Regions from separate parts of the Paenarthrobacter sp. 10L420 genome, predicted to be linked through region 1. Evidence: riboswitches for the same ligand, from Rfam matches in the RefSeq annotation. Region 1 holds a riboswitch; each other region holds the start of a gene.

Region 1 (10,092 bases):
AACCCATCCTGGACATCTGCGCCACCCGCGAGGAAGTCATCGATGAAGTGGCCATCACGGTGATTCACGAGATCGCCCACCACTTCGGAATTGACGACGACCGCCTGCATGAGCTCGGGTGGGGCTAGCCTTGTAAGCATGGGGCATGATCACAACCACTCCCACGGAGTAACAGCAACCGGCAAGCATCGGAAGCGGCTCATTGCCGTCCTGGGTATCACCTTAGGTGTGGTGGGCATCCAGGTGGTTGGCGCGCTCATCTCCGGATCGCTGGCGCTGCTGGCCGATGCAGGCCACATGCTCTCCGATGCTGCAGGCGTATTCATCGCGTTGATGGCGGCCTGGATCGCTACCCGCCCGGCGAGCGATCAACGGACTTACGGATATCAACGGGCCGAAGTCCTGGCGGCCTTGGCCAACGCCCTTGTACTCATCGTCATCGCAGTCGTCATCATGATCGAGGCCATCCGCCGCTTTGGGGAGTCGCCCGAAATCCATACGGACGTCATGCTGTGGGCGGCGATCCTGGGCGCCGTAGCCAACCTCATTTCCCTGATGATCCTGCAGGGGGCCCAAAAGGAGAGCCTCAACGTCCGCGGGGCCTATCTTGAGGTCCTTGGCGATCTTCTCGGCTCGATCGCCGTTATTGTGGCGGCCATCGTCATCATGACGACGGGCTTCACTGCCGCTGACCCCATTGCCTCGGTGCTCATCGCCCTTATGATCATCCCCCGCGCCTGGCACCTGCTCCGCGATGTTGTGGACGTGCTTCTGGAAGCCACTCCCAAGGGTGTGGACGTGAACATGATCCGCGAGCACATCCTTGCCGTGGACGGCGTCGTGGAGGCCCACGACATCCACATCTGGACCATCACCTCCGGGGTGCCCGTGTTCTCCGCGCACGTTGTGGTGGAAGACGAGGTCCTTAACGCCAGCGGGGCAGACAGCATCCTGGACCAGCTTGGATCCTGCCTGGGGCGCCATTTCGACACCGAGCACTGCACCTTCCAGCTGGAGCCCGTGAGCCACTCCGAGCACGAGTCACACCAGCACGCCTAGCTTGGCGCGTCACCTGGGGCGGCAGTAACCGTTCCTGCCGCTCCATCCACGGTGATGATCTGGCCTGAACTGATCCGCAGAGTTGCGTCGGGCACGCCTACAACGGCCGGGATGCCGTATTCCCGGGCCACCACGGCGCCATGGGAGTTGGGACCACCCATTTCCATGACCAACCCGCCAGCCGTGAGGAACAGGGGTGTCCAGCCGGGGTCGGTGGAGGGCGCTACGAGGATTTCCCCTGGTTCCAGATGGGCGCCAACGGGGTCCAGGATCACCCGCGCCGGGGCTGTGATGACGCCTGCCGACGCCGGACTGCCGGACAGAGTGCCCGGGGCACCTGCGGTTCCGCCAGCCGTAGCGGTGGCTTCGGGTTCTGTTCCGTCTGAGAGCAATACCCGCGGAATATGCCGACGTCGCAGTTCCTGCGCATAGTCCGCGCGGCGATCTTCCACGAGTTGGTGGAGCTTGTTGCCGGCCAGGGCAGTCTCTACTTCGTTGAGGTCCAGGAAGAAGATATCCTCGGCGCGCTCAATCCGCCCTGCCTCTGCCAGTTCTGCTCCTACCAGCGATAGTTGTTCCCGTGCCGAAGCCAAGCCGAGGACGAGGTTGTATTTGGGCAACTCCCTCATTCCGGCAAACCTGCGCGTGCGGTCCAAGGCTGTTCGCACCAGCTTGGCGTGGAGCGGACTTCTGGCCCTTGCCCGCGCAACCAACCTGGCAACCTGTTCATCTGCCTCCCGAACAGCTTTTCTGAACTGCTGGTCGGGTGCGTCCGCAGTGTGCTCGAGCCGCAGATAGTTGACCACGACGCCGAGTATGTGGGTGGGGTCGTCCGACCATCGGGGCATGCCGAGGTCGATCTCTGCCACTGCTCTATGCCCATAGGTGCGCAGGAAAGCTTCAAGCCCGGCTTGGGCAACTGCTGGAAGTTTCTTGTCCTTGAACTGCCGAACGAGTTCCTCAAGTGTGGGATAACTCAGGAAGGCCAGGGCCTCCGGGTCATCCCTGATTTCCTTTGCAAGCTGCCACAGTGCAAGGTCCATCTCCGTAGTGACATTGTTGGGCAGCCCACGAATCACTGTTTGCAGCTGGTCCAAGGGCGCTTGCTCGCCCAGCATTTTCCGGACGAGTCCCAGCATCGCAAAGCCCAGAACGGGAAGGGGCAGGACTTGGGGAACCGTTGCGAATACTTCCTCCCCCAGGATTCTCTGTACGTGGGCGATTCGCTGAAGGGCGGTGATGCCCTCCGGCACTTGAAGGGCCTGATGGAGTTCTGCCTCCAGCTGCTCTTGGCGCTTCATTGCGGCATCGGGACGGAAAAGAGCCCGGATCGCCGACTCTGGAACACGGTATTTAGCCGCAACGGGCGCAACGTGCCGGATGAGCCTTATAGGAGTTTTGATGGTGACGGAGAACCGCGGGTCATCGAAAAGCCCACGAATCACCGCAGCAGAACGGGCCTCCATGATGTCAAAGATGCGCGGCACAATGGCCCGGCCCACCTTGCTGCGCAGCACGGATGTGAAGTCGAAGAAGATCCTCTGCCCGGCCTCACAGTAGGGCGATGGTCCTGAGCGTGGATCTGGGACATCGAAGGCAGCCCTGCGGGCAACGCTGGAGGCTATCAGGCGGATACCCGCCAGACCCATGGGCGTCAGAGGCCTGGTGAGGCCTTGGGCGAGACTGAAGTTCAGGAATGCGTGCTCACCGGGAGTCGCCGACACTCGCGAGGTCAGCGGATAGAGGGTAGTAATGGGTCTTGCCTGTGTGAGCCACAGTTTTCCGGAAGAATCGATCGCCCATTCTGTATCCTGCGGCGCTCCATAGTGGGCCTCGACGCGCCCGCCCAAGTCGGCCAGGGCCCGGATCTGGTCATCGCTGAGGCACGGCTGCACGGAGTGGTTTTCGAGTGCTTCAGCACCACCCGCTCGCTCAATTCGTTCAGTGCCACCGCCAGCCAGCGATCGGATCTCTACCTGTCTGTCGCCGAGGGTCCGTTTCAGGATGGAGTTGCTCTGCATATCAACTACGTACTGATCGGGATTAACGGCGCCTGACACCACGGCTTCGCCCAGACCGGGGCTGGCATCGATCACAGCTTCACGGCGCCGCCCCGTGACAGGGTTGGCCGTGAACATCACCCCGGCCGTCGCGGAATCCACCATTTCCTGGACAACGACCGCCAGCGTCACTGTGGAATGATCTATCCCATTGGTTGTCCGATAGCTCACGGCCCGGTCCGTCCAGAGCGATGCCCAACAGCGGCTTACGGCATCCAGGACTGCGTCTGCTCCCACCACGTTCAGGAAAGTGTCCTGCTGTCCGGCAAAACTGGCGAAGGCCAGGTCCTCGGCCGTGGCTGAGGACCTCACTGCGACGGGGGCAGCGTCTCCCAACTTCCGATACGCCGCCCGTACCGCCTCTGCGACGTCGGTGGGAACTCCGGCGTCGAGCACCAAGGACCTGGCCCGGGCGGCCAGCCTGTTCAGTTCGTCAAGGTCAGAAGCTTCGGCGTCCTGCAGAAGGGCAAAGATGTCCTCCATACCAATCGCTGAGAGGGCGTACCGGTAGGCGGACGTTGTCAGGCAAAAGCCTGGCGGCACCGGCAGGCGGGCGGCACTCAACTCGCCGAGGTTGGCGGCCTTGCCACCTACCTCGGGGAGCATGTCCGCCCGGATGTCCGCAATGTCCCGAATGAAGACCGGGCCACTTACATCCGCACTGTTTTCCTGCCTATGCTTCCCAGGCTCCCGGTTATCCATGGACGGTGCGCGCCAGCGGCCTAAGCCGCACCGAGCATGGGTCCGAATTTGGGCCGGTCTGCCAGCCGCGGGTCCTCCCGGTCCGGAACCACGAGGACCGGTCCCTTGGCGTGATGCAGGACGCCGTCGGAAGTGGAACCAAGGAGCATGCCTGCGAAACCACCACGGCCCCGTGTACCCAGGACAACCAGCTCCACGCCCCGGCTGGCCTCAACCAGGACGTCAACAGGTGAGCCGTCCCTCAGGTCGGTTTCCACAGTCAACTGCGGGAAATGGCTGCGGAGCCAGGCGACGCCTGCATCCAGCTGGACTTTGATGTCCGCGAACAGGGCATCGCGGTCCAAAGGTGCGGGCACCCAGGCCAAGGAGCCGCTGTATTGCGGCACGGCACAAATGACGCGGAGCTTGGCCCCCATCCGCTGGGCTTGTTCGGCTGCCTCAAGGACAGCGACGCGCGCCTGCTCTGAACCGTCCACACCCACGGCGACGACGTTTTCCACCGTGCGTGGCCCGGCCTTGGCGTGCTCAGCCTTAATGTGCTTGTCCTCGGTGTTCTCGCCCAAACGGTCCGCACAGTAGAGCGGGACCGTTACGGTGGGGCATTTTGCGTGAGCCGGCAAGGCGCTGCTGACCGAGCCCAGGAGACGCCCAACGAAGCCGCCACGGCCACGGCTGCCGAACACCAGGAGCGCGGCGTTTGCAGACAAGTCCAGGAGGACCCCTGCGGCATCGCCGTTCTCCACCGAAGCATCGACGTCGAGGTTGTTCTTCGAGACCTTATCCATGGCCTGCTTGACGATTGCTTCCGCGCCCTCGCGGATCACGGAATCGTCCACAGTGGCGTACCCGCCGTCGAGGCCGGATGCCGCGAAGATGGGCACCGAATAAGCCGTGACTATATGCAGGGGAAGTTGGCGCCGTTCCGCCTCACGCGCGGCCCACACAAGGGCGCATTGACCATGCTCGGATCCGTCCACTCCGACGACGATTCCACCAGGCGCCACTGCCTGCTCCTCGCCGTCCCGTGGTTCTTCAACGTGTCTGCCGTGCTGGTCCATTGGGGCCCGCCTCTCCACCTACTGCTTGATGTTCCGGCCATTCTGCCAGAGGTTCTCCGTACCGGTGTCCCCTTGCTGGCGTGCAACCAATAGCCGAGGCCGAAGAAACCCGCTGGGGTTCTCCTTCCAATGCCCACTATTCTCGGTTGGCAATGCCGAATCAAGGCGACTATGGGCTATGTGGATAACGGTCCGGGCTCGGTTTTCGGCACGCTCACCGCCCTCCAGGTTGCGCTGCGGATGAACATCCAAAACACGCTGCCGCCGAGGCTATCCATGGCAGAAAAAGTTCGGTAGTGTTCGAGTCACCGAATGGCCGGCAAAAGTGTCCCAGGACACAATCCGGCCATTTATTTGCGGCCGCTTGGGGAACACGGACGCGATCCCACGCGCTGCCGAAAGGCACACACGTCAAGGAGGAACCCAAGCAGTGTCACTCACTCCTGATTCCGTCACGGAACGGACTACCACCGTGGTGATCGGTACCGGCCTGTCCGGTTTGGCTGTTGCCAGCGAGCTCAGCCGCTATGGCGTAGGTTCCATCGTGCTGGATGGCTTTGGTACTTTGTCCACCACCGGACCATCGGTCCATACGGGAATGCTCCAGCGCTGCGACGCAGCGGACCCCGCGGCAATGCAGGAACGCAACGAGATCCTGCGCCACTTGCGCAACTACGCCGCAAGCCATCACCTGGATGTCCGCACCACCACACGCGCTGTTCGTCTGGACTTCCTGGGCGGCGACTCGTCCCAGCAGCTTGGATATGGACTCGCAGCAAGCCTGAACACGGCCAGCCAGAGGGCTGGGCTGGGCGTTTACGGCCCGCTTGAATCCACCCCACGGCAATGGGCCGTGCATACAGCCACAGGAGTTCTTCTGGCCGACCACATCGTGGTGACGCGCTGCGCCCAGAGCCAACTGCGCCGAATGCTTACGGACTTGGGAATCGCCATAGGCCAGAACCTCGTGGCAGCCATGCGTGCCGTGGGAATGCACTTGGTAGGCGTGGGGGAACTCATTACACCCACGCCCAAGGAAGTACTCCGGCAAGCCAAGGCAGTAGGGCAAGCAATCTCAGCCAAGGTGGCTCTACCAGCTTCGCCGGGCATCGCCCTGGCTTAGAAACGAACAAAAGTTAACTCAGAAGGCCGGTGCCTCCGAAGACGTTAGTCCTCGAAGGCACCGGCCTTTTGAGTTGGAGCGTGAAGCTTAGGCGCCAGCGCGTACGTACGTGATGGGGCCGGTTGCGGTGAGCCAGCTGATCGGGTGGATGCCCGTCTGGTTGCCGTTGATGCCACCGCTGATGGCCTGGCCGTTGCCGATGTAGATGGCTACGTGGCCGGACTGGACGATCATGTCACCGGGCTGGGGGTCGCTGACAACCTTGCCGTAGTTCAGGAACTGCATGGGTGCGAGGTCGCCAACCGGGATGCCTGCGGAGCCGAGGGCCCGTTCCACCATGGCGGTGCAATCCTGCATGATGCCGATCTGGGCGTAAGCCGAGGCAACCATAGCGGCGTTGACGCCACCAACAGCCGGAGCCGCAGCAGCAGGCGCGGCTGCCACCGGAGCGGTAGCCGTAGTAGTTGCGGCGGCCTTGACAGTGGCCGCTGCTGGGGCCTGCTTGGCAACCGGAGCCGGAGCAACGGGTGCCGGCTTTTCAATAACGGGAGCCGCAACGGAAGCAACCGCAGGGCGCTCGAAGTTGATCGTGGCCGTGGAGGCGGCCGTAACAACCTTGGTGGGACCCTCAGTGACGGTCTCGGCGACCGTAGCAGGGCTGGAGTCGCGCTGAACAGGGGTCTCTGCTGCGTGGGCAGCAATGGAGCCTGTCAGGACGAGGCCTGAAGCTGCTGCGATGACAGCGGCTTGGCGACCTGCGCCGGATGCGTTGCTGGCAACAGCCTTGGAGATGGAAATGAACGGATTAGGACGTACGCTGTCCGCCTTACGACGGCCGCGAAGAATGCGTGAAGACATGAAAGAGCCTCTCCCGATGCCTGCGAGGTTAGCTGTCGGATTCGGATGGGAGTCACCCGGCCACTATCCCCCGCTGTGCAGCGGAAGCTTCGTGACTTCACCCCAAGGCGCGCTCTGAAAGCGGGCCAAAATGGGTTCCCCGTCTCTGCCGTAGGTTTGTCTGCGAACGGATTCCGGACTGTGGCAGAGCTAGGCAATCAGCCCGGAAATGCCCGTTACGTGGAACAGGCACAAGTACAACCGTACGGGAAGATCACTTCAAAGTCACATTTACGTAACGAGCAGTTCGTTTTTGGCGTGTCGCAGTGACCGTTTCGAGATCTTCGCAAGTATGTAGAAAACCCCGTTATTCCGCGGAATTTTCGTCATCCGGCTCGTTCGGAGCCGCCAGCTTCTTCCGGGCTGTAACAGCGAGGAAGATCACGAGACCGATTGCCACGACGGCGAGGCCAACAATGCTCCAGGGGAAGGGTTGGGAAACTGCCGGAGCGGGCTCACTATTTTCGGTACCGGGCGCTGCCGTCCCCGCCGTCGGAACAGCCGCCGAAGCCGATGGGGAGGCGCCTGCTGAGCCGCTCGCCGTCGTCGTGCTTGTTCCGGAAACAGTGAACTTGAAGGTTCCCTCAATCGGGTGGGAGTCTGAACTGACCACGCGCCACACCACCGTGTATTCGCCAGCCGGAGCGCCCGGACGCAGCTTCTGGACAGCCATGTTGTCGATGATCTCCACTGCGCCATCTGCCCAGTTTTCGCCCCCAGCGGTGACAGTTACGCCCGAACCGATGGCCAGTGGCCGGTTGTTGAACGTGATCGACACCGACGCCGGCACTTCAGCTACCCGCGCACCGTTGGCCGGAGTTGTTGATTCGGCGACGTCGTGCGCGGAGGCCGGAGCGGCGCCCAGCAGCAACGCGGAAGCGAACGCAATAGCGGCTACGACGGCGGCCAGAAGCGGGCGGATGGTACGCATGGGGCGGTTTCTCCTAGTGTTGGCTTCCTTACAGACTAGGCGAATCGTCCCGGCACCCCGCATCGGCGGGCATAGGATTTGAGAGCAAACTCCCCCGATCCCCGGAGACCTTCATGCTGAAACAAGGTTCTGCAATCGACCGCTACTTCAAAATCTCCGAGCGCCGGTCCACCTACTCGCGGGAAATACGTGGCGGCTTCGCGACCTTCTTCGCCATGAGCTACATCGTGGTGCTGAATCCGCTGATCCTCTCCGGGGCAGACTCGAGCGGAGCATCTCTTGGCTTCACGGCCGTAGCGGCAACGACTGCATTCGTGGCGGGCATCCTGACCATCCTCATGGGCGCCTGGGCCAAGCACCCCTTCGCGGTGGCAACCGGGCTGGGAGTGAACGCGTTCGTGGCCGTGACCGTTGCCTCCCACCCCGGGCTGACGTGGCCGGACATGATGGGGCTGGTGGTGCTTTCGGGTGTCACCATGCTCATCCTGGTACTCACCGGATTCCGCACGGCCGTTTTCAGGGCCGTCCCGGAAGCCCTTAAGACGGCAATCGTAGTGGGCATTGGCCTCTTCATCGCCTTGATCGGCCTTGTGAACGCCGGCTTTGTCCGGCGAATTCCGGATGCCGCAGGCACCACTGTCCCGCTCGGCCTGGGTGTGGAGGGCAAGTTGATGGGTTGGCCGACGTTGGTGTTCGCCGTCGGCCTGATCCTGACCATCGCGTTGGTAGTGCGCAAGGTCCGCGGCGCAATCCTGATCGGCATCGTGGTGTCTACCGCCCTGGCCGCCATCCTCGAGTTCACGCTCCACATTGGTCCCAGCTTCGACGGGAAAAACGTCAACCCGCGTGGCTGGTCCCTGGTGGCCCCCACACTTTCCGAATGGGGCGCTCCGGACCTCTCCCTGATCGGCAAAGCCAACCCCTTTGGGGCCTTTGAACACCTCGGATTTGTGGCTGCTGCGCTGTTGGCGTTCGTGATCCTCCTCAGCATCTTCTTCGACGCCATGGGCACCATGGTGGGCCTGGCCAACGAGGCCGGAACCGTGGACGAGCACGGCAACATTCCCAACGTGGACCGCGTCCTGCAGGTTGATGCCCTGGGCGCAATCGTTGGTGGCGGCGCGTCCGTTTCGTCCAACCAGATCTTCGTTGAGTCGGGCGCGGGCATTGGCGAAGGTGCCCGCACCGGTCTGGCCTCCATTGTCACGGGCCTGCTCTTCCTGGTGGCCATGTTCTTCACGCCGCTCATCAACCTGGTCCCGTTCGAAGCCGTTGCACCTGCGCTGGTGGTTGTGGGCTTCATGATGGTGTCCCAGGTTGGCAAGATCGACTGGCAGGACTGGGGCGTTGGCATTCCCGCGTTCCTGACCATCGCACTCATGCCGTTCACGTACTCCATTGCCAATGGCCTCGGCGCAGGCTTCATCTCCTACGTCCTGATCCGCACTTTCCAGGGCCGTGCACGTGAAGTCCACCCCTTGATGTGGGCAGTGGCAGCCGCCTTCCTGCTGTTCTTCGGCATCGGAACTGTGGAGGAGTTGTTGGGCGTCAAGTAGCGTTGTCCGGCATTTCAGACACTGGGGCACGCTAAAGCTGTTTTTTGGCACGCAGGTGGGGTGTGCTTAAGGCATGGCCCCAAACACCAGCACCAGCCCCTCCGTAGACGTCCTTCCCACGCCATGGACCGGCCGCTTTGACGGCGACGGCGACGAACATCGCCGCTGGTGGCAGGCCATAGCACCCCTTACTTCCCCTGCCGCTCCTGAAGCCTCTCGTCCCGCCGTCGTGCTGGGTTTCTGCAGCGACGCCGGGGTGCGGCGCAACAAGGGCCGAACCGGTTCCGCAGCGGCTCCGGCTGCCATTCGTTCGGCACTGGCCCCGCTGGCGTTCCACGTGGATCGTGACGTGTTCGACGCCGGGGACGTGGTTGTGGAGGACGACTCACTGGAAGAAGGACAACAGCGCGCCGGACGCGCCATCTCGGAACTGCTCGACGCCGGAAACCTCACCGTGGTGCTGGGCGGCGGCCACGAGACGGCGTTTGCCAGCTACCTGGGCGTGGCCGGATCCAATGCGGTGGGTAGCGGAAAGCACTTGGGCGTCCTGAACCTGGATGCCCACTTTGACCTGCGTGATGAGCCCACCCCGAGCTCCGGTACCCCGTTCCTCCAGATGGCCCAGGAAGAACTCGCAGCCGGACGCGAACTGAAGTACGCCGTCGTCGGAATCTCGGAGCCCAACAACACCCGTACGCTCTTTGAC
Region 2 (10,092 bases), on a different contig from region 1:
GGTGCCTCTTCTGACGACTGCGTTGCAACAGTTGCCGGCTGTCCGGCCTCGCTGGTCGCCGACGAAGCTGATGCAGTGGAGCTGGACGAGCTGGGTGCGGGGGTGGCCGAGGTTGACTGCCTGCTGTCGCCACCCGTCTTTGCGTCACTGGCTTCCTGAGCCGGTGTTTCCTGCCCGAAGAAGGGAAGCTCGAAGGCCTGGCTCATGGTGCCAACGGTCAATACCAGGCCCAATGCCCCAGCGACGACTGCCATGCGCTGGCCCATTGTCTTGACCGAGGCGGCCTTGGTGAGGACTGCGTGTGGTTCGTGGCTGAAGGACGACGCTCCAAACGTGGGGGCAACGCCCGTCGGGGACTCGGCAGCCGTTGTCGCGGAAGGGGCTGTCCCGCTACCGGATGCCTGGGCACGAAGGGCTTTCCGGCTTGCGAGACCAGCTGCGGCGGTGGCGGCTGCCGCGAGCTGGGCAGGGCTCTTTGACTCCGCCGGCGAAGCAGGGAACGCCGGAGCCGCAGGTGTGGGAAGAGGGGCGGCAACGGTCGGAATTTCGGCTGTGACCGGATCCCCAGTGCCGGGCGTGGGCGCCTGCACTATCGGAATGGCAGCGGTGGCGGGCTCGGGTTCGTGCGCGGCGGGGGTGGGTGCAGCAGCAGCCACCATTGGAATGGCAGCGGTGGCGGGCTCGGGATCTGCAGCCGGTTCGGGAGCGAGCGGCGTGGGCGCCGGAACTGTTGGAATCGCAGCCGTAGCCGGCTCCAGAGCAGCGGAGTCTACTGGGGCAGAGTCCGCCGGTGCTGTTTCTGCCGGAGCTGTTTCAGGAGCGATTACAGCTTGGGCTGCCCGTTCACGCTCTGCCGCGCGAGCGGCTGCGCGCGTGGTGGGTGCCGCAGGGGTGGGAACAGGAGCAGTGGCGGGTTCCGGCGTCGTGCTTGTAAAACCTGTTTCTGCTTCCGGCGTGCTGGTGGAGGATCCGCTGGGTTGGGCCCGACGGCGTCCGGTTGGTTGGGTACGCTCGCGCGCTATTTGGGCGCGGCGCGGCTGATCCATGGTTGGGGACATGGTGGTTGCCTCTCAACGCCTGCGAGGTTAGCTGTCGGGTTCGGACGAGGCCGTCCGGCCGCACATGGCGGCTTCACCCCAAGGGCCCATGGAAAATCAGGCCCGGGAACTCTGGGTCCCCCGTCTCTGCCGCTAGTCTGGCGGATCCCGGTTTGCGGCAGAGCTCGGCGTCAACCCGGAAGCGGCCCAGCGGAGATACGGGTCGCTCTTAGACCGTACATGAGCGCCATAGTAAAGTCACATTAATGTAACGGGCGGGACGCCTTCCAGCGCGAAGGTCCGTTAGGACTTAGGCTCCGGGGCCGGAGCCGGGGCTGGCAACTCGAGCTGGATCCTTTGGATTTGGTGTGCGTAATGGGTCTCGGGTCGGAAAATTTCGTCCGTCACGCCCAGGATCCCACCCGCGGCGCCGCGCCGGACTTTCCCCTTGCTGTTCTGGCGCGAGACCCAGAACCAAAGGGCCGCAATGAGGGCAGGTGCTGCCAGTACAGCCACTAGAACGGCCAAGATATCCATCGCCCAAGACTAGCTTCCGCCGCGGCTGGCAGGTAGAACATAGTCGTATGGACCTCCCAGTGATGCCGCCCATTTCGCCCATGCTTGCCAAGTCCGTTCCTTCGATCCCTGATGTAGGCCACTTTGAGCCGAAGTGGGACGGGTTCAGGACCATCGTTTTCAAAGATGGTGACGAGATCATCCTGGGCAGCCGCAACGAACGTCCCATGACGCGGTACTTTCCCGAGTTGGTGGAAGCCCTTCAGAAGAACCTTCCGGACAAATGCGTGATCGACGGCGAGATCGTCCTCATAGCTGACAGCAGGCTCGATTTCGAGGGCCTTCAGCAGCGCATCCATCCTGCCGATAGCCGTGTGCGGATGCTTGCCGAAAAGACACCGTCCTCCTTCATCGGATTCGACATCCTTGCCCTGGGCGGGGAGAACCTCATGGACAAGCCGTTTTCCGAGCGTCGAACCGCCTTGGAGAAGGCGCTCGCCAGGGCTGAGGCGCCCGTGTACGTAACGCCGGCGGTGACGGAACTTGATCAAGCGCAGGAGTGGTTCGTGAAGCTGGAGGGGGCTGGGCTCGACGGCATACTTTCCAAACCGCTCGGAGGGACGTACCAGCCGAATAAGCGCGTCATGTTCAAGACCAAGCATGAACGGACCGCGGACTGTGTGGTGGCTGGATTCCGCTGGCACAAAACGGGAAAGGTTGTGGGGTCGATGCTGCTCGGGCTGTATAACGACGCCGGCCAGCTGCAGCACGTGGGGGTGGTGGCTTCATTTCCCATGGCCAAGCGCGAAAGCCTGGTGGCCGAACTCGAGCCGTACCAGACGGAGTTCAGCGAACATCCCTGGGGTCAGTGGGCCGATCAAGGAGATGCCGCGGCTACGGGTTCCCGAATGCCCGGCGCACAGAGCCGGTGGAGCGCCGGCAAGGACTTCTCCTTTGTTCCCCTCCTGCCGGAACTCGTCATTGAGGTTGCCTACGACTACATGGAGGGCGAGCGGTTCCGGCACACCACCCAGTTTCGTCGGTGGCGGCCGGACCGGACTCCGGAGAGCTGCACTTACTCACAACTGGAGGAGCCAGCTGATTATGACCTCGGGGAGATCCTGAGACTGCCGTAGCCTCGGGCTCCTCGGTTGTGGTTCTCCGTTGTTGAACCGCTGTTACGTTGTTGCCCAACAACGTAACAGCGGCTTGGCGACGACCTACTCTTCGTGCCCCTGGTCGCTGCTCATGCTGTCCTCGGCAGGCGGGGTTTCGCCCGGGGGTACGCCGCCCCCCGGTTCGAGTCCCGTGACGTTGCCATCCAAGGGGTCGGGGTTGGCGGAAGCTGCGGGATCGTCCTCTTCGTCCTGGCGCATGTCTGGGTCGGTGTGGACATCATCCGGATCGCCGGCAGTGTCGCCCGCGGTGTCGTCCGGCTCGGCTGCGCCCGAGACGCCGAAGGTCCGGGGATCGTCCTCTGGGTCATAGCTGGTCATGGTCGCCCTTCCTAAGCAAACTTACTATTGTGCTTGCCCGGCCAGCCTAGTCTCCAGATCGCAAACCCAACAAGGGGCACCCATGCCGGGATTCGCCGTCGTGCACTAGTGCCTGACTCCGGCGGGACGCCTAACTCTGCCGGGACGTCGCCGCGACAAAGCTCCTGATAGCGTCCGCCACGGCCTTGGGCCGCATGTGCTGTGCAACATGGCCCACGCCCGGGATCTCGACCAGCCGCCCTTGAGGAATTGCCCGCGAGAGGCGAAGAGCCCAGTCCGGCCCGGCTACGTGATCGCGGCTCCCTCGGAGCACCAGCACGGGAGTCCGCACTTTGGCCAACTGCTTCTCGGTGGGGTACTTCATCATCACGGGCAGCTCCGTGAGGTACCAGCGCGGCCCACATTGCAGGTAGTCGGTGATCACAATCCAGTTGGACGACGGGCTTTCGCGAAGTAGGCCATCCAGGAACAGGGCCAGCGACTGCCGGGCCACGTTCTTGTGCCGGGAGTCCACTACGGGGCCCATGAGCACCAGTTGCTGGGCGCATTCGGGCTCGTGGAGGGCCGCTTCGATAGCGAATTGCACGCCCATGGAATGCCCCACCAGAATGTACGAATCGATGCCGCACGCCTTAAGTGCCTCAGCAATGAATGCGCCATAGTCCTCAACGGACAGTTGCCGGCCGGGTTTCGGAGTCCCGGCAAAACCTGGAAGATCCAGCGAATAGGTGGGGACGCTGGCGGCGAGGACGGCATGAAGCCTGGCCAGGTAGCGGTGCGAAACGCCGATACCGTGGATGAGAATGTAAGCGGGCTCCCTTGGGTCCCCGGATTCGACAGGCTCGGGTTTGGCATGGCCGCCCGGCCGCGGCGGTGCCGTTCCATCCATCCAAAGAATCCGGCCGGTCAGCCCGCAGGCCTCGACGTCGGCAGATAGTAGCGTCGTCAGCTCCCGAACCTCCGGTTCTCAATTGTGCTTTGGATAGCCCTGCGACTCCATAGCTCTTCTTGCCTGTTTGTTGAGAATAGCGCCCGAGGCTTCCTGTAAGGGAGGAGCTGGCAGATGGGAAATTCGCGGCGCGGTTGCAGATCATACACAGCGCCGCGGTAGCCCTCCTGTGGATAAACCCGGATCTGAGGAAGGCCAGGCAAATCACGTGCTTAGACTGGCAATTCAAAGAAATAACCCCGGCCGCATCATGGCTCTGGTCCAGAGAGGCGGGTCCGGGGACTTCGCACTCAGCCTAGCAAGGAGCATGAGGACTTGGCCAATCTTGAAACATGGTCCAACGGTGCTCACAACCGAGCTCTCGATGAGGCAATTACGTCTGTCCGGATGGCAACTTACGCGGCTGCTGCCTCCCACGATGCGTCGCTGGCCAGGCGGCTCTATGTCTGGGACCGCGACGTGGCGATCGCACTTCTTGCTGATATTGCAATCGTCGAGGTAGCTCTGAGGAATGCGATGGCCAAGCAGCTGGACACTGTCTTTGGTCGATTATGGTATGCGAACGACATAGGCCTTGATGGCCCTAGCCGGAGTAAGTTGGCCGAAGCGTGGTCCAAGCTGGGCCAAGACCGACGAACATCTGGTCATCTTATCGCTGGGCTGATGTTCGGCTTCTGGAAAGGTCTGCTTGAGCCAGGCGGCTACGTAGGCAGAGAACCGCAAAGATTTCACATGTCTCATGAAAATCTATGGAACTCGTGCCTGAATAAGGCATTCCGCGGCGGCAGGACCGTGGCTGCCGCAGATGGCGAACGATTCACGAGGTCTTGGACCCTAGGCGTTGTGGCAATGGTTCATGCTGTACGGAACCGTGCTGCCCACCATGAGCCGTTCGTAGCGGGTTTTCCCCTACCTGGGCAGCGTCAGAGGCTCACTGCAGAGCAGGGGCATGAGGCTTGTCTGAAGTTGGCTCGGATTCTGGACCGGGATCTTGCAGAGTGGCTGGCGGCAACCACTCAACTCCCTCAAGTGTTGTCAGCCCGCCCCTGCTAGAGAAGGAAGAGGTGCCGCATGCTGAAGTGGGTTCCAAATCCGACTCCCGGAACCTAGTCCCGGGTGACGTCGTCGGACTCAGTGGGGTCGCCAGCCGCACGCGAAGCGTCAGGGGCGGCCGCAGCATCAGCCGCTTCCCGGCGTCGGGCGATCTTGGATTCTGTCCACATGGCGACCGCCACGAAGACAACGCAGGCAAACATGAAGGTGGCTACGAAGTTCAATCCCATGGCCGATCCCAAGGGTGCGGCAAGGGCCATTGCGGCCACCCCGGCCACTATATGCCACCCTTTGAAATTGCCCACCAAACAAGCGTAACCCCGGCCTAATCAGGTGCTGGCCCGTTGGCTGGGATCGTTGCTTGATCCTTATCACTCCGACGCTTTAGTCGTTCGGAGCGTCATTTCCCGCGGAGGTCTCGGCCTGCTTGCGCTTCTGGGTTTCCAGCCATTCCATGATCGCAGCCTGGCGGATTCGCCGATGCGTGCCGCGGTATTCCACAGGGATTTCCCCGCGGTCGGTCATATTGCGCAGATACGTGTGGGAGATGCCTGCGAGTTCCGCCGCCTGCGACGTCGTGAGCATTTCCTCGACACTGCTGACCGTGACAGTTTCGCCGCGGCTCAGCCTCGCAAGAAGATCGACGACGGCGTCCCTCGCCTGATCGGGCAGGCGGTGGACCGTGCCATCGACGAACACTGTGATGTCGTTGCTGTCCTGGAGGGAGCGTGCCAGATTCCGGGCGTCGTCGGCGGGAAGGCCGGCTGTCACGCGGGGAGCTATCAATGCCATGGCAGAAGCCTAGCGCGGTGCTGGCTGGTGGCTGCGCTGGACGAGGGTGGATTGGCCCGATTCGATGGTTCGCTGCGTGCTAGACGGTAGGAGTCGTCTTGTGCGCAGCGGGTCGTCGAGTCGGGCGGGACAGGGCGCGGGCGGATAAAAAGAAGACGTTGACAGGAAACAGGTAACGCGCGTAACCTAAATCACACGTTGCAAGTAACGCGCGTTACCAAAAGTATCCCCAACCAGAACCAACCAGAACCAAGACCCCGGAGCATTCAATGGCGAAAAGCACCACCCCCAACAAAGCTGCGGCTGTGCGGCAGCGGGGAGTCACCATGAATGACGTCGCCAAGCACGCCGGCGTCTCCCGGACCGCAGTCTCGTTCGTGCTGAGCAACCGCGAAAATGCCAGCATCTCCGAGGAAACCCGCACCCGTATTAACGATGCCGTGCAGGCACTGGGCTACCGCCCGAACGCCGGAGCACGGGCGCTGGCATCCCAGCGCAGTGATTGGTACGGGCTTGTCACCGAGATCGTGACGGCACCGTTCGCCGTCGACATCATCAAAGGAGCCCAGGACCAAGCCTGGCTTGACCGTCGGTTCCTCCTCATCGCGCCCTCCGACCAGGCCGATGCCGTAGGACCCAACAAGGGCTTGGAAGATGCCGCCATCGACAAGCTGCTGGAACAACGAGTGGAAGGACTTCTCTACGCAGCCACCTTTCACCGGGGCGTGCATGTTCCGCAGAGTGCCAACGAAGTACCAACCGTCTTGATCAACTGCTTCGACGCGGACGGAAAGCTGCCCTCGATCGTCCCTGACGAGCGTGCGGGTGGCAGGGTCGCCGTCGAACGTTTGCTCCAAGCCGGCCACACGCGGATCGGAATCATCAACCTTGACCCGGTCATTCCTGCAGCAGTCGGACGTTTGCAGGGTGCCCGCGAAGCACTCGCCAAAGCCGGGCTGGAGCTGGACCCGGAACTGGTGGTGTCCGGATACGCAACGGCCGACGGCGGCTACGAGGCCGCCTGCGAAATCCTGGACCGCTATTCGGAGGAGGACAGGCCAACCGCACTGTTCTGCCTCAATGACCGCATGGCGATGGGCGCGTACGACGCCATCAAAGAACGGGGGCTGACCATCCCCGGAGACATCGCCGTGATCGGCTTCGACAACCAGGAGCTGATTGCGGCCTATCTGAGGCCAAAGCTGACCACCGTTGCCTTGCCGTTCCAAAAAATGGGAGCCCTGGGAGTCCAGACGCTCGCCGCTCTTACAGCAGGACAGCCGATCATTGCCGACCAGCAATTGGTCGACTGTCCGCTGCTAGAACGCTCTTCGGTCTGACCGCGAAATCAACCTCGAAGAGCAAACCCCTTACCCACCCCTTCACCTTGGACGATGAAGATAGGAAAGAGATAACCATCATGACACAACCCCGATTCCTGAGGTCTGCCCGCATCACGGCGGCCGGACTGGCGGTGGGCGCGATGCTGCTGACCGGCTGTGCCGCCACCGTCAACAAGACCGCCGGCACGGACGCCGCAGCAAACGCGAGCGCGTTCCTCACCATTCCGCGTGAGGACATGGGCACGTTCGTGCAGAACTTCAACCCGTTCGCGCCCACCGTCAACCCGATGGTCCAGCAGTCCATTTACGAGTCCTTGCTGATCTTCAACCCGGCCAAGGGAGACACGGTGCCGTGGCTGGCAACTGAGTGGAAGGCAGCCGACGACGGCAAATCGATCACCTTCACTTTGCGTGACGGCGTGAAATGGTCCGATGGCCAGCCCTTCGTGGCTGACGACGTGGCTTACACCTTTGAGCTTCAGAAGAAGATCAAGGGTGGCTATGAGTACCTGGATAGCGTGACCGCCGAGGGAACCAACAAGGTCACGTTCAACTTCAATAAGCCGTGGTCGCCGGCACTTTACGACGTCGGACAGCTCAGCATCCTGCCCAAGCACATCTGGTCCGCGCTGGCGGACCCGGAGAAGGATGCCAACGCCAAGCCCGTGGGCACCGGCCCCTACACGGAAGTGGACAGCTTCCAGGCCCAGTCCTTCGTTCTGAAGAAGAACCCTAATTACTGGCAGCCGGAAAAGCAGAAGATCGCCGGCATCAAGATGCTCGCTTTTGCAGGGAACGACGGCGCCAATCTCGCCGCTGCGAACGGGGACGTCGACTGGGCCCCGCAGTACATCCCGAACATCGAAAAGACGTTCGTTTCCAAGGACAAGGAACACCGCCAGTACTGGTTCCCGGCAACGGGCGCCATGATCAACTGGCAGCTCAACACCGCCAAGGCTCCCTTCAACGATGTTGATGTGCGCAAGGCACTGAGCATGGCCGTTGACCGCGACCAGGTCACCAAGATCGGCATGAGCGGCTACGCCAAGCCTGCCGACTGCACTGGCCTTTCCGGCAACTACGAGAAGTGGAAGAACTCCGAGGTCAAGGACAACTGCACCTGGACCAAGCTGGATGTGCAGAAGGCCAACGACCTGCTGGACAAGGCCGGCTACGCCAAGGGTGCTGATGGCAAGCGCAAGCTGAAGGACGGCTCGCCGTTCGAGTTCAAGATCTCCGTGGGCGCCTCGTCTTCCGACTGGCTTTCAGTAGCCAACGTGATTTCGCAGAACCTCGCCGAGGTTGGCGTCACGGCCAAGGTTGACTCCCCGGACTGGGCTGCGGTGGTTGCGGGTTACGAGACGGGCGATTTCGATTCCGGCATCGTCTGGAGCGCCAACGACCCCAGCCCGTACAAGTACTTCAACACCTCCATGGGCACGGCAACCGTGAAGCCGGTGGGAACCAAGACGTTCGATAACTACCACCGCTTCGGTGACACCAAGGCTGATGCCCTGCTGGCCGACTTCGCAGCAGAGTCCGACGAGTCCAAGCAGAAGGACATCGCCAACAAGCTCCAGGAAGAGTACAACGACGTCGCACCGCTGGTGCCGCTGTTCTCCGGTCCGGAATGGGGCGCCTTCAATGACACCCGCTTCACCGGCTGGCCCACCGAAGGCAACCCATACGCAACCCTCTCAGTACGGTCACCCACCACAGTCCTGGTGCTGACCACGCTGGAACCGCGTAAGTAGTCCCCACCGCCGCCCTAACCTCGCTGCGCTTCGGCCAGGGAACCCGGGCGGCGTGGGCCCATTCGCCTGAATGTAGTCCCAACGGGCCTCACACTGCACGCCCGGCGGCGAGCCGCCAACTGGCAACCGCCACCCGGTAGCTCCCGCCGGGCGTGCCCCCAAACTTTCCGTAATTCCCGAATGGAGGGAAACCGTGCGCTTTATCCTGCGCCGCCTGGGTTTCTACCTGATCGCCTTCTGGGCATCCATCACCCTGAATTTCCTGCTCCCGCGCTTCATGCCCGGCGACCCCGTCTCCCGCATGTTTGCCCGCTCCCAGGACAGAATGCAGCCCGAACAGATCGAGGCCCTGCGCAAGCTTCTTGGCGTGGACGATCGGCCCATTTGGGAGCAATACGTCGACTACATGCACAACATCTTCACGGGCCAGATGGGCGTCTCCATCTCCCGCTTCCCAACACCGGTCACAGAGGTCATCTCCTCCCAGATCGGATGGACCCTCCTGCTGGGCGGAACCGCGCTGGTGATTGCCGCCGTCGTGGGTAACCTGCTGGGCATCCTGGCCGCTTGGCGGAGGGGCGGCGCGATCGACTCGGCACTGCCGCCGGTGCTCGTGTTCATCGGCTCGTTCCCGTACTTCTGGCTCGCGATGGGTGCGCTGTACCTGTTCGGCGTGGTGCTGGGTTGGTTCCCGATCCGCCACGCGTTCACCGATGGTTTGGAACCCGGGTTTACCTCCGAGTTCATCGGCGACGTCGGTGCGCACCTCGTGCTGCCGGCGCTGACGATCGTACTGGTTTCCATTGGTGGCTGGATGTTGGGCATGCGCAACACCATGATCGCCACGAACTCCGAGGACTACATCACCATGGCCGAGGCCAAGGGGCTCCGTCCAGGCCGCATCATGCTCCGGTACGCCGCCCGGAATGCGATGCTGCCGTCCGTCACGAGCTTCGGCATGGGACTCGGATTCGTCGTGGGCGGTGCCCTGCTCACGGAAGTGGTGTTCGCGTATCCCGGCGTGGGCTACCAACTCCTCAACGCCGTCCAAGGCCTGGACTACCCCCTCATGCAGGGCCTGTTCCTGACCATCACCGCAGCCGTGCTGCTGGCGAACTTCCTGGTGGACATCCTCTACGTCCGCCTCGACCC
Region 3 (10,092 bases), on a different contig from region 1:
GTCAGGTGCGCCGCCGCAAGAGCCCATTGCGCCAGGTAGCCGACTTCGCCGCAGCCAGTGGTGTCGGGCAGAAGGCCGGAGTCGCGCTTGCCGCTACCGGACTTGCCCTGACTGTAGGCCTGCCTGCCACAAGCCCGGTCATGGCCACATCCGAATCCGGCCAGGCCGAGGCGGCCCTCTCCGTGCCGGGTGGCAGCCAACCCGAAGTTTCTGCGGCAGCCTCTGCCAAAATCGATTTCAGTCGCGCAGCAGTCGCTACCGCCGCTGATCCTGACGGCAAGCTCAAGCAGTTGCTGAGCGCCCAGTCAGCGGGGAGCATTCAGCGCGCATCCTCACTTGGCACGCTGGGAAGCCCTCTGGACAAGCTGGTCACGGCATCGCCGTTTGGCTACCGCGTCAGCCCCCTTACGGGCGGCACCGGTGACTTCCACCGCGGCCAGGACTTCGTAGCCCAGTGCGGTACTGCCGTTCACGCCGCAGCCGCAGGCAAGGTCACGTTCGCAGGCTGGCATGAGTACGGCGGAGGCAACCGCGTCGTGATTGACCACGGCAACGGCCTCGAGACCACGTACAACCACCTGTCGTCCTTCAACGTCAAGGTGGGCCAGACTGTCAGCCGTGGCGATACTGTCGCGCTGAGCGGCACTACAGGCGCATCTACGGGTTGCCACCTCCACTTCGAGGTCCAGGTAAACGGTGAAGTCGTAGATCCCATGGGCTGGCTCTGAGCCAGTTGATGGTTGTCTATCGCATTCATGACACGCCCGTGACCTGAATGTGACATTCACGAATATCTGTTGTACCGTCTAAAGCGCATCGGCTTTTTAGGGGGCCGATGCACTTGAGTGGATTGCCTAGCTCTGCCACCACTCGAGGTCCGTTCGCAAAAATCGTCTGGCAGGGGCGGGGGAACCAATTTTGGCCTTCGAATCAGAAGGCCTTGGGGTTAAGTCGCAAAAGCTTCCTTGAAGCCGCGCGGCCGGATGACTCCCATCCGAATCCGACAGCTCACCTCGCAGGCATTGGGAGAGGCTACCTTCGTGTCATCACGCACTACCCCTGCGCGCCATCGCGCCGAATTGGTTCGTACGAACCCGTTGAACACCCTTTCCAAGGCTGTCTCAACCAATGCAGGCACCGTAGGCCGCCAAGCCGCCGTTCTGGCCGCAGCCTCGGGACTTGTTCTCAGCGTTGGACTCCCGGCCCAGGCCGCTGACACCGACGTTTCCAAGTCGGAATCCTCCAGCACCCAGCAGTTGGTCGCCACCGCGGTTGTTACCGCTGAGCCCACGGCAACCGTTTCCTTCGAAAGCCCCGTTGTGGCTACCAAGGAAGCCCCCAAGGTTCAGCGCGCCTCCCAGCGCACGCAGGCAGCCGAAGGCCAGACGGGCGACGCCCTCGCTGCCCTGTCCTCCACGGCCAAGGATGCCGCATCCAGCGCGGCAGCTTCCGGACTCGCAGCAATTGCCTACACCGGCATTGGCCACCCCTATGTCTGGGGCGGCACTTCCCCCAACGGCTGGGACTGCTCTGGATTTGCCCAGTGGGTCTACGCCCAGGCCGGCATCAGCATCCCCCGGGTCAATGCCTGGACGGCCATGAAGCCCACCAGCACGCCGGCCCCCGGCGATCTCGTCATGCAGAACGGCGGAGCCCACGTGGGCATCTACGTCGGCAACGGCATGATGATCAGCGCGCTCAACCCCAGCCAGGGGACGCTCCTGACCCCGGTCGCAGCCACCGGCACATCCTCGTTCTTCACCCTCCGCTAGGAAAATCCCATTCGGGGTAAGCCAGCATGCCCCCCAAGTGCTGGCCGCCCATAACCTGCGTGCGTCCCCACCGTGCGCGGATACGAAAAGAGAGTAATCATGACCAGTGCAAACAAGGTTGCACGGCATAGAGCTGAGGCCCCCAAGACCAGCTCACTTGCCGTCATTGCCAAGGCTGTCAGCGACAACGCCGGTGGCGTTGGCCGTCAGGCAGCAGTGATCGCAGCTGCATCAGGCCTTGTCCTGACCAGCGGCGTGGCTGCAAATGCTGCGGATACCAATGTCCAGCGCGAATCCACGTCTGCGTCCACCCTTGATGTGCAGTCGGTTGCCCAGGCCACCATTGCTGCCGATTCCAGCGTTGCCATCTCCTACGAGCGCCCCGTAGTCAAGACTGTCGAAGCCCCGGCTCCCGTCGTCGAGAAGGCACCTGCCAAGGAAGCTCCGGCTGCCGGCGGCACCGCTACTTTGGCGGTCAACACTGATACCTCCGCGGCAAAGGCGCCTGCTGCATCCAGTGGCCTCGGTGCAGCTATCGCTGCAGCGGCCTACGCACAGCTCGGTGTCACGCAGGACTGCACCATGCTGGTGACCAACTCGCTGGCCGCCGTCGGTATTCACTTCCACGATTGGCCGGCCGGCTACCTCTCCCTCGGCCGCACGGTCAGTGCAGCTGAAGCGCAGCCCGGCGACCTCGCTTACTACGCCAACGGTGGCTACGGCGGAATGGCACACATCGCTGTTTACGTCGGCAACGGCATGGCAGTCCACGGTGGATGGAACGGATCCACCACGGCACTGTTCAGCGTGAACGTTGGCTCCGGCCCCGTTTTCATCCGCGTCAACGGCTGATCAAATACTCCACGGAACACCCCGCAGGCGCACGCCGGCGGGGTGTTCTGCTTTAACCAGCAAGGTGTCCCGCACATGAACTTTCGCCAACACCACAGGCGAAACGGCAGAAAAATTCGTTGATACGGCATATAAGTGCTTACCCTTGTGTTGTCGATCCACAGCCCGTACAAGCAGAGGGCAGCCGGCCCTCGTGCCCCTGACGGGTGCGGCCGTGAAGAGGTACGTGCATGCGCACACTCGTTCTGAATGCTGGATATGAACCGCTGGCGGTAGTAACCTTCCGCCGGGCGCTGGTCCTTGTGCTGACTGGAAAAGCTAGCGTGGTGGCCGAAGGCGACGAGCCTGTCGTCGGGCCACAGGAGATTCTCGGAAGACCATCCGTGATTCTTCTCAATCGCTACATCCGGCCCCGGTACAACAAGATCACTGCCGTGAGCCGCCGCGGGGTACTCCGCCGCGACGGCCATCGCTGCGCCTATTGCGGGAAAACAGCGCACACCATAGACCACGTCCACCCCAAATCCAGGGGCGGCGCGGATTCCTGGGAAAACCTGGTTGCGGCGTGCTTGAAATGCAACAACGCCAAGAGTGACCACACGCTCGCCGAGATGGGTTGGAAACTTCGTTTCAAACCTGGCGTGCCCACAGGAACCATGTGGCAGATCAAAGAACTCGAGAAACCTGCGCCGGACTGGGATCCGTTCCTGTTGCCGGAATCCGCCGCCTGATCGATTTCTGTTGCCCTCCCGCCGTCCGGGTACTCTGGGCGGATGGAGTTCAACGCTGTGATTCTGGCGGGTGGCAGGGCCACCCGCCTCGGTGGCGTGCCCAAGCCCGGATTAACGTTCGACGGCGCCAGCCTCCTTTCGCATGCCCTGCAGGCGGCGCGGGGTGCTTCCGCAGTGGTGGTGGTTGGTCCAGACACTTCTGGTGGCGGTGGCGTCCTGCCTGATGGAGTTCTTAGCGCGCGGGAGGAGCCGGCCTTTGCCGGCCCTGCCGCCGCGATTGCCGCTGGTTTGGCGGCTTTTCATCAGGCAAGGGAGCAAGCGCCCTGGACGCTCGTCCTGGCATGCGACATGCCGCACGCCGCCAGGGGCATTGAGCCCCTATGGGAAGGACTGCGTGCGCATCCTGAAGTAGAAGGCGCAATGGCCGTTTCAGCCGATGGCCGGCAACAGCCCCTCCTGGGCATCTACAGCACCCGGGCTTTGGAAAGGGAAGTTGCGGCAGCTTCGGGGTTAACGAACTCTTCAGTGTTCCGGCTGCTTGCTAGGCTGAACCTGCTGGCCATTACCGTCCCCGATGGGTCTACCGATGATGTGGACACGTGGGAGGACGCTGAGGCCTTGGGCATACACGACGAGCAGGAGGCGGACATGAAGAGCCAGGAAGAGACGCTCGAGGACTGGTGCCGCACACTGTTGCAGGCCTTTGAGCTTGAGGGCGTTGAAGTGGACATCAATGAAGTCCTTGCCGTGGCAGGAGCTGCAGCCCACTCCGTGGTGCGGCCTGCTGCGCCACTGACAACGTTCATCGCAGGTTACGCTGCGGGCATGGCCAGGGGGATCGGGCAAGCCGCGGACGACACCGCCATGAGCGCTGCCCTGGATCTGGCCCGCCAGGTTGCCAAGCAATACCTGGAGCCCGGGACTGAGGCGGAATGACCGAGGCCCCCGGACAGGGCCACCACCACGCGGCACACACATGGCATGAGGCCCGGCAGCGTGCCTTTGACGTCGCCGCTCCCATCCCGCCAAGCCCAGTGCCGTTGAAGGCTGCCTTGGGAAGGACATTGGCCTCGGATGCAGTGGCCATTCAGGACATGCCGCACTATGCGTCCTCCGCCATGGACGGCTGGGCTGTCAACGGAACGGGTCCATGGATTCTTGTTGAGCCCGGACACAGACTTGCTCCCCACCAGGCCAGTCCCATCGTCACCGGAGGACTCATTCCACCAGGCGCCAAGGCCGTTCTGCGCACCGAAAGCGGCGTTATTACCACGGACGACGACGGCCTTCCGATCCTTGCGCTCGGCGGCTTGGCGAAGCCGGGGGAGCCACGCAATGGCCAGCACATCCGCAAAGCTGCCGAGGAAGCCGCAGAAGGGGACGTGCTGCTCAAGGCCGGTACCGTCCTGAATCCTGCGCACATTGCCTTGGCTGCCCTGGCCGGCCTGGATGAGCTGGAAGTCCTGGGGAAACCCTTGGTGCGATTCCTCCTGACGGGATCGGAAGTGGTGACGCAAGGGGTTCCCCTACCGGGGAAGGTCCGGGATACCTTCGGACCTCAGCTAGGCGCTGTCGTCGAACTCCTTGGTGGCATCGCAGGAGAGCAACTCAAGGTTGGCGACAACTACGACGACTGGCTTGCGGCTTTGCAGGACACCGAGCCTGAACCCGCGGAACCATATGCAGCACCGGAGCCGCCGGCCGACGTCGTTATTACTACGGGCGGTACCGGACGCTCAGGGACGGACCATTTCAGGAGGGCCGTGGCTGAACTGGGCGGCCGGCTGCTGATCGATGGCATTGCCATGCGCCCTGGCCACCCGGCCGTGTTGGCGGAGCTTCCGGACGGACGCTTCGTGCTGGGCCTGCCCGGGAATCCGCTGGCGGCCATGATGGCATTGTTCACCGTGGGGGGGCCGCTGCTCGCAGCGCTTGGCCACGGGAAGCTGGAGGACGTTGGCGAGGTTCCCAGCGGTGCAATGATCGACGCCGATCCTGGACGGACGCGCCTGATGCCTTTCAAGCTGGTCTACGGATTGGCATCGCCCGCGCAGCATGCCGGCCCGGGGATGATGCGTGGGCTGGCGGGAGCAGATGGCGTCTTGGTGGTGCCGCCGCATGGTGTCCAGATGGGCGAACTGGTCCCGGCCTTTCCCTTGCCGTGGGGTAAACCTTTGCCCGCACCCAAGGCCGCAGAAGGAAAACCCCGCAAGTCGCCGGCCCGCCAACAAAAGAAGGCCCCGTCCGGTCCTGTTGACTGGAGCGCGCTGGAAGCCTAGGGGTCGCCGGGTGGACGCAGGTGGCAACTGGGTGCCCGGGCTTGCAATGATGGACCCATGAACAGGCATGCTCCCGAACAGGACATCAATGAAGATGACCTGCAAATCCACCCGCCCAAGAAGGCTGCGGCAGGCCTCAAGGCTGTCACTGTCGCCCTTGAAAGGGGCTACTCCCAGGCAGGAGTAGCCCGCACGGTCCGCTCCATGCTCAGGGTCAACCAGCATGACGGCTTTGATTGTCCGGGCTGCGCCTGGCCGGAATCCATCACGGGACGTCGCAGTCCCGCGGAATTCTGTGAGAACGGCGCCAAGGCAATCGCTGAGGAAAGCACCACACGGACAGTGGGGGCAGATTTCTGGGCAGCACATTCCATCGCCGATCTTGAAGACAAGACCGAATACTGGTTGGGGAGCCAAGGGCGAATCGCCGAGCCTGTAGTCCTCAAACCGGGGGATACCCACTATTCCCCGATCAGCTGGACTGAAGCCTTTGCCTTGATCGGGGAGCATATCAATGCCACCACACCTGATCGCTGCGTTTTCTACACCTCCGGCCGGACGGCCAACGAGACCGCGTTCATGTACCAGTTGTTCGCCCGCAGCCTGGGCACCAACAACCTGCCGGACTGCTCCAACATGTGCCATGAGTCCTCGGGCAGCGCGCTGAACCCGACCATCGGGATCGGCAAGGGAACGGTCTCGCTGGAAGACATCCACCACGCCGAACTGGTGTTCGTGGTGGGCCAGAACCCCGGAACCAACCATCCGCGCATGTTGTCCGCTTTGCGTGACTGCAAGAACAACGGCGGAAAGATCGTTGCAGTGAACCCGCTTCCGGAAGCGGGACTGCTGAACTTCAAGGACCCCCAGTCGCTCAATGGCGTGATCGGCGGCGGCACTACTATCGCGGACGAATTCCTCAAGATCAAGGTCGGTGGCGACCTCGCTCTGTTCCAGGCCCTGGGCCACCTGCTCCTGGAGGAAGAGAAGCGGAACCCGGGGACGATCGTCGATAAGTCATTTATCGGGAAGCAGACCGAAGGCTTCGAAGCGTACGCCAAGGCGCGGTCCCAGTTGGACTGGGAGGAAACCGAGCGCGCAACAGGGCTGTCCCGCGAGGAGATCGTCACTGTGGCGGGGCTGATGGCCAAATCAAAGGCGACCATTATTTGCTGGGCGCTGGGCTTGACCCAGCAGCCGCACTCCGTGGATACGCTGAAGGAGATCATCAACCTGCTCCTGCTCCAAGGCAACTTCGGCAAGCGGGGAGCCGGAGCCTGCCCGGTGCGTGGCCACTCCAACGTCCAGGGCGATCGCACCATGGGTATTTGGGAGAAGCCGGGCGAAACGTTCCTTGCCGCGCTGGACGAGGAGTTTGGTTTCCGGATGCCTCGCGAGCATGGATATGACTCCGTGGAGACCCAGCACGCACTGGAAAAGGGGGAGGTGGATGTCTTCGTGTCCATGGGTGGAAACTTTGCTGCAGCCGGTTCTGACACTGCAGCTTTGGAGGCCGGGCTCAAGACCGCTGGACTGACTGTCCACATCTCCACCAAACCCAACCGTGCCCACGTGGTTCACGGGAAGACATCCCTGATCCTGCCGACGCTGGGACGCACGGACACGGACGACAAACACCCCAAGGGCAAGCAGTTCCTCTCAGTAGAGGATTCGATGTCCGTTATCCACAAGACGCAGGGCAGGCTGGCTCCGATCTCCGAGCACCTGCTGAGCGAGCCCGTTATCGTCGCCCGGATGGCGCAGGCGACCCTCGGGGATGACCACGGCGTGGACTGGCGTGCCATGGCAGAGGACTATGACGTGATCCGGGACCACATCTCACGTGTCATCCCGGGGTTCGAGGACTTCAACGCCAGGGTCCGCACCAAGAACGGGTTTGTCCTGCCGAACCCGCCGCGGGACACCCGTACCTTCGCCACTGATATCGGCAAAGCACGCTTCTCGGTAAGTCCGCTGGAGTATCTTGAAGCTCCAGAGGGCCACTTGATCCTGCAGACGGTGCGCAGCCACGACCAATACAACACCACGTTCTATGGCCTTGATGACCGCTACCGCGGGGTCTCGGACGCCCGCAGGGTGATCCTGGTCCACGAGGAAGACCTCGCTGGTCTGGGCTTCGAGGACCGTGACCTGGTGGATGTCATTTCCACCTTTGCCGGTACGGAGCGGCGGGCAAATAAGTTCCGGCTGATCGCATACCCCACGGCCAAGGGCTGTGCTGCCGCATACTTCCCGGAAGCGAACGCCCTGGTGCACCGCGAGCTGGTGGCCCGGGAATCCAACACGCCCGGCTACAAGGCGATGACTGTACGGTTCGTGAAACACCCCGAGGAGAACGGATCCTGACATGGGACGCGTGACCCAGCGCCGAAAGCTGCATAAGTTCGTCCTGGACGGATCGCCCCAGGCCCTGGAACACCCTGTCCGATACAAGGAAGACATCCTCGCGGTCGAGGAGCCTCTGGAAATCCGTCTTGGAGATATGTCGTTCTCCGTGACCATGCGGACCCCTGGAGACGACTTCGATCTGGTGGCGGGATTCCTTGTGTCGGAGGGCATCATCTGGGAGCCGGGGCAACTGGTCTCCGAGCGTTTCTGCGCGGGGGAGGACGAGGAAGGCGTGCAGACCTTCAACGTCGTGGACGCACAGCTGCGGCCCGACGTCGAACGTCCGGACACCGGCCGTAACGTCTACACCTCAAGCTCCTGCGGCATTTGCGGCACCGACTCGATCGACGCCGTCCGGAAGTCCTCGCGGCACAGTCCCCAGGACGATGAGGTCACGGTCCCCGTAAAGGCGCTTGCTGCCCTCCCGGACCGGTTGCGTGAGGCGCAGGCGGTTTTCGCCAAAACAGGTGGCGTCCATGCCGCGGGCCTTTTCAGGATTCACGACGACGGTACTTCCGAGCTGCTGTGCCTGCGGGAAGACGTGGGCCGGCACAACGCCGTGGACAAAGTGGTGGGTTGGGCTTTGCGGGCCGGCAAGCTGCCATTGAAAGGAACGGTTCTTCAGGTATCCGGCCGGGCATCTTTCGAGCTCGTCCAGAAAGCTGCCATGGCGGGCATTCCCGTCCTTGCGGCCGTTAGCGCTCCCTCCAGCCTCGCGGCCGAGCTCGCGGACGAAACAGGTATCACGTTGGTGGGCTTCAGCCGTGGGTCGAGCCTGAACGTGTACGCGGGCAGGGACCGGATCGTGGGAGAAGAGGCTGGCTAGCGCCGCTATTCCCTGTGGATAGTCCTCGTTCACTTGGCTATTGAGCTGGAACAACGTAGATTTTATCCATCGATTGGAATCGCTGTGTCCTCGAATAACGCCGTCCATAAAGTGCCGGCTCGCCCGCCAGCCATGACGCTTTGCCACCAGCCAATGCCTAAGGGGATTTAATTGCACGACGATCGCCGGATCACTGAACAGCGTCTCGATCGATTCGTTCGGGAACGTCTTCTTCCGGCCATTTACGGCAGGTCCGTCCCACTGCAGCTCAGCAGCTGGGATGCGCCTGGAGAACCCGTGCCCGCAGCCGAGGCCATGCGCCAGCTCTTCACGCCCCAGGAGCCGGGCGCACCTTGGGGTAAGCCGTGGAGCACTAAATGGCTCCGCCTGCAGGGTGAAGTTCCAGAAGGCTGGGGTTCTGCCGAGGGGACGGCGGTGGAAATCATCGTGGACCTTGGCTTCAACAGCGACGTGCCGGGGTTCCAGTGTGAAGGCACAGCCTGGCGCGCCGATGCCAGCATCATCAAGGCCATCTCCCCACGTAACTACCACGTTCCGCTGAAGCTGCTCGGTGGCGGATTGTCCGTGGATTTCTATGTGGAAGCAGCAGCCAACCCGGATGTGTCGCAGGGTTGGTCATTTGCGCCTACTCCTTTGGGGGACAAGGCGACATCCGGAGACGAACCCCGGTATCGCCTCGGCCGGATTGCCATTGCCGAACTCAACGAGACGGTGTGGGAACTGAACCAGGACGTGTGGACACTGAGTGGTCTCATGCACGAGCTCCCCATGGAGCTGCCGCGCCGCCACGAAATCCTGCGGGCCCTGGAACGGATGCTGGACATCATGGACCCGGACGATGTTGCGGGAACGGCTGCCGCAGGCCGCGAGGCACTGGCAGAGGTACTGAGCCGGCCCGCCTATGCTTCGGCCCACGAACTCGTGGCTACCGGTCATGCGCACATCGACTCCGCTTGGTTGTGGCCTGTCCGTGAAACCATCCGCAAGTGTGCCCGTACATTCTCCAATGTCGTGGCTCTCATGGACGAGAACCCCGACTTCGTCTTCTCGTGTTCCTCGGCCCAGCAGATGGCCTGGATCAAGGAATTCTTCCCTGAGCTTTTTGTCCGCATCCGGGAAAAGGTCAGGGCCGGGCAGTTCGTTCCCGTCGGTGGCATGTGGGTTGAATCGGACACCAACATGCCCGGTGGCGAGGCCATGGC

Evidence for each region. Region 1 has a riboswitch for cyclic di-AMP ahead of AC1DD5_RS24205 (NlpC/P60 family protein). Riboswitches for the same ligand answer to the same signal wherever they lie in the genome.
Region 2: it holds a riboswitch for cyclic di-AMP, as region 1 does, so the genes downstream of both, AC1DD5_RS16725 (hypothetical protein) here and AC1DD5_RS24205 (NlpC/P60 family protein) in region 1, are expected to answer to the same signal.
Region 3: it holds a riboswitch for cyclic di-AMP, as region 1 does, so the genes downstream of both, AC1DD5_RS08855 (C40 family peptidase) here and AC1DD5_RS24205 (NlpC/P60 family protein) in region 1, are expected to answer to the same signal.

Annotation. Positions count from the first base shown of each region.
Region 1 covers NZ_JBFTJK010000031.1:16,463-26,554, reverse strand. The annotation lists gene AC1DD5_RS24230 (metallopeptidase family protein) at 1-128, shown strand, start outside; gene AC1DD5_RS24225 (cation diffusion facilitator family transporter) at 139-1,059, shown strand; gene AC1DD5_RS24220 (PEP/pyruvate-binding domain-containing protein) at 1,056-3,821, opposite strand; gene AC1DD5_RS24215 (universal stress protein) at 3,842-4,879, opposite strand; gene AC1DD5_RS24210 (FAD-binding protein) at 5,310-6,002, shown strand; gene AC1DD5_RS24205 (NlpC/P60 family protein) at 6,090-6,860, opposite strand; cyclic di-AMP (ydaO/yuaA leader) riboswitch at 6,864-7,032, opposite strand; gene AC1DD5_RS24200 (copper resistance CopC family protein) at 7,207-7,830, opposite strand; gene AC1DD5_RS24195 (NCS2 family permease) at 7,944-9,386, shown strand; gene hutG (formimidoylglutamase) at 9,460-10,092, shown strand, end outside.
Region 2 covers NZ_JBFTJK010000012.1:4,847-14,938, reverse strand. The annotation lists gene AC1DD5_RS16725 (hypothetical protein) at 1-1,058, opposite strand, end outside; cyclic di-AMP (ydaO/yuaA leader) riboswitch at 1,061-1,211, opposite strand; gene AC1DD5_RS16720 (hypothetical protein) at 1,341-1,574, opposite strand; gene AC1DD5_RS16715 (ATP-dependent DNA ligase) at 1,622-2,689, shown strand; gene AC1DD5_RS16710 (DUF6480 family protein) at 2,774-3,049, opposite strand; gene AC1DD5_RS16705 (alpha/beta fold hydrolase) at 3,180-3,938, opposite strand; gene AC1DD5_RS16700 (hypothetical protein) at 5,105-5,356, opposite strand; gene AC1DD5_RS16695 (helix-turn-helix domain-containing protein) at 5,436-5,843, opposite strand; gene AC1DD5_RS16690 (LacI family DNA-binding transcriptional regulator) at 6,113-7,183, shown strand; gene AC1DD5_RS16685 (ABC transporter substrate-binding protein) at 7,264-8,940, shown strand; gene AC1DD5_RS16680 (ABC transporter permease) at 9,134-10,092, shown strand, end outside.
Region 3 covers NZ_JBFTJK010000004.1:97,071-107,162, forward strand. The annotation lists gene AC1DD5_RS08850 (M23 family metallopeptidase) at 1-728, shown strand, start outside; cyclic di-AMP (ydaO/yuaA leader) riboswitch at 873-1,036, shown strand; gene AC1DD5_RS08855 (C40 family peptidase) at 1,041-1,772, shown strand; gene AC1DD5_RS08860 (NlpC/P60 family protein) at 1,872-2,624, shown strand; gene AC1DD5_RS08865 (HNH endonuclease) at 2,855-3,355, shown strand; gene AC1DD5_RS08870 (NTP transferase domain-containing protein) at 3,398-4,291, shown strand; gene AC1DD5_RS08875 (molybdopterin molybdotransferase MoeA) at 4,288-5,634, shown strand; gene AC1DD5_RS08880 (FdhF/YdeP family oxidoreductase) at 5,692-8,001, shown strand; gene fdhD (formate dehydrogenase accessory sulfurtransferase FdhD) at 8,003-8,869, shown strand; gene AC1DD5_RS08890 (alpha-mannosidase) at 9,041-10,092, shown strand, end outside.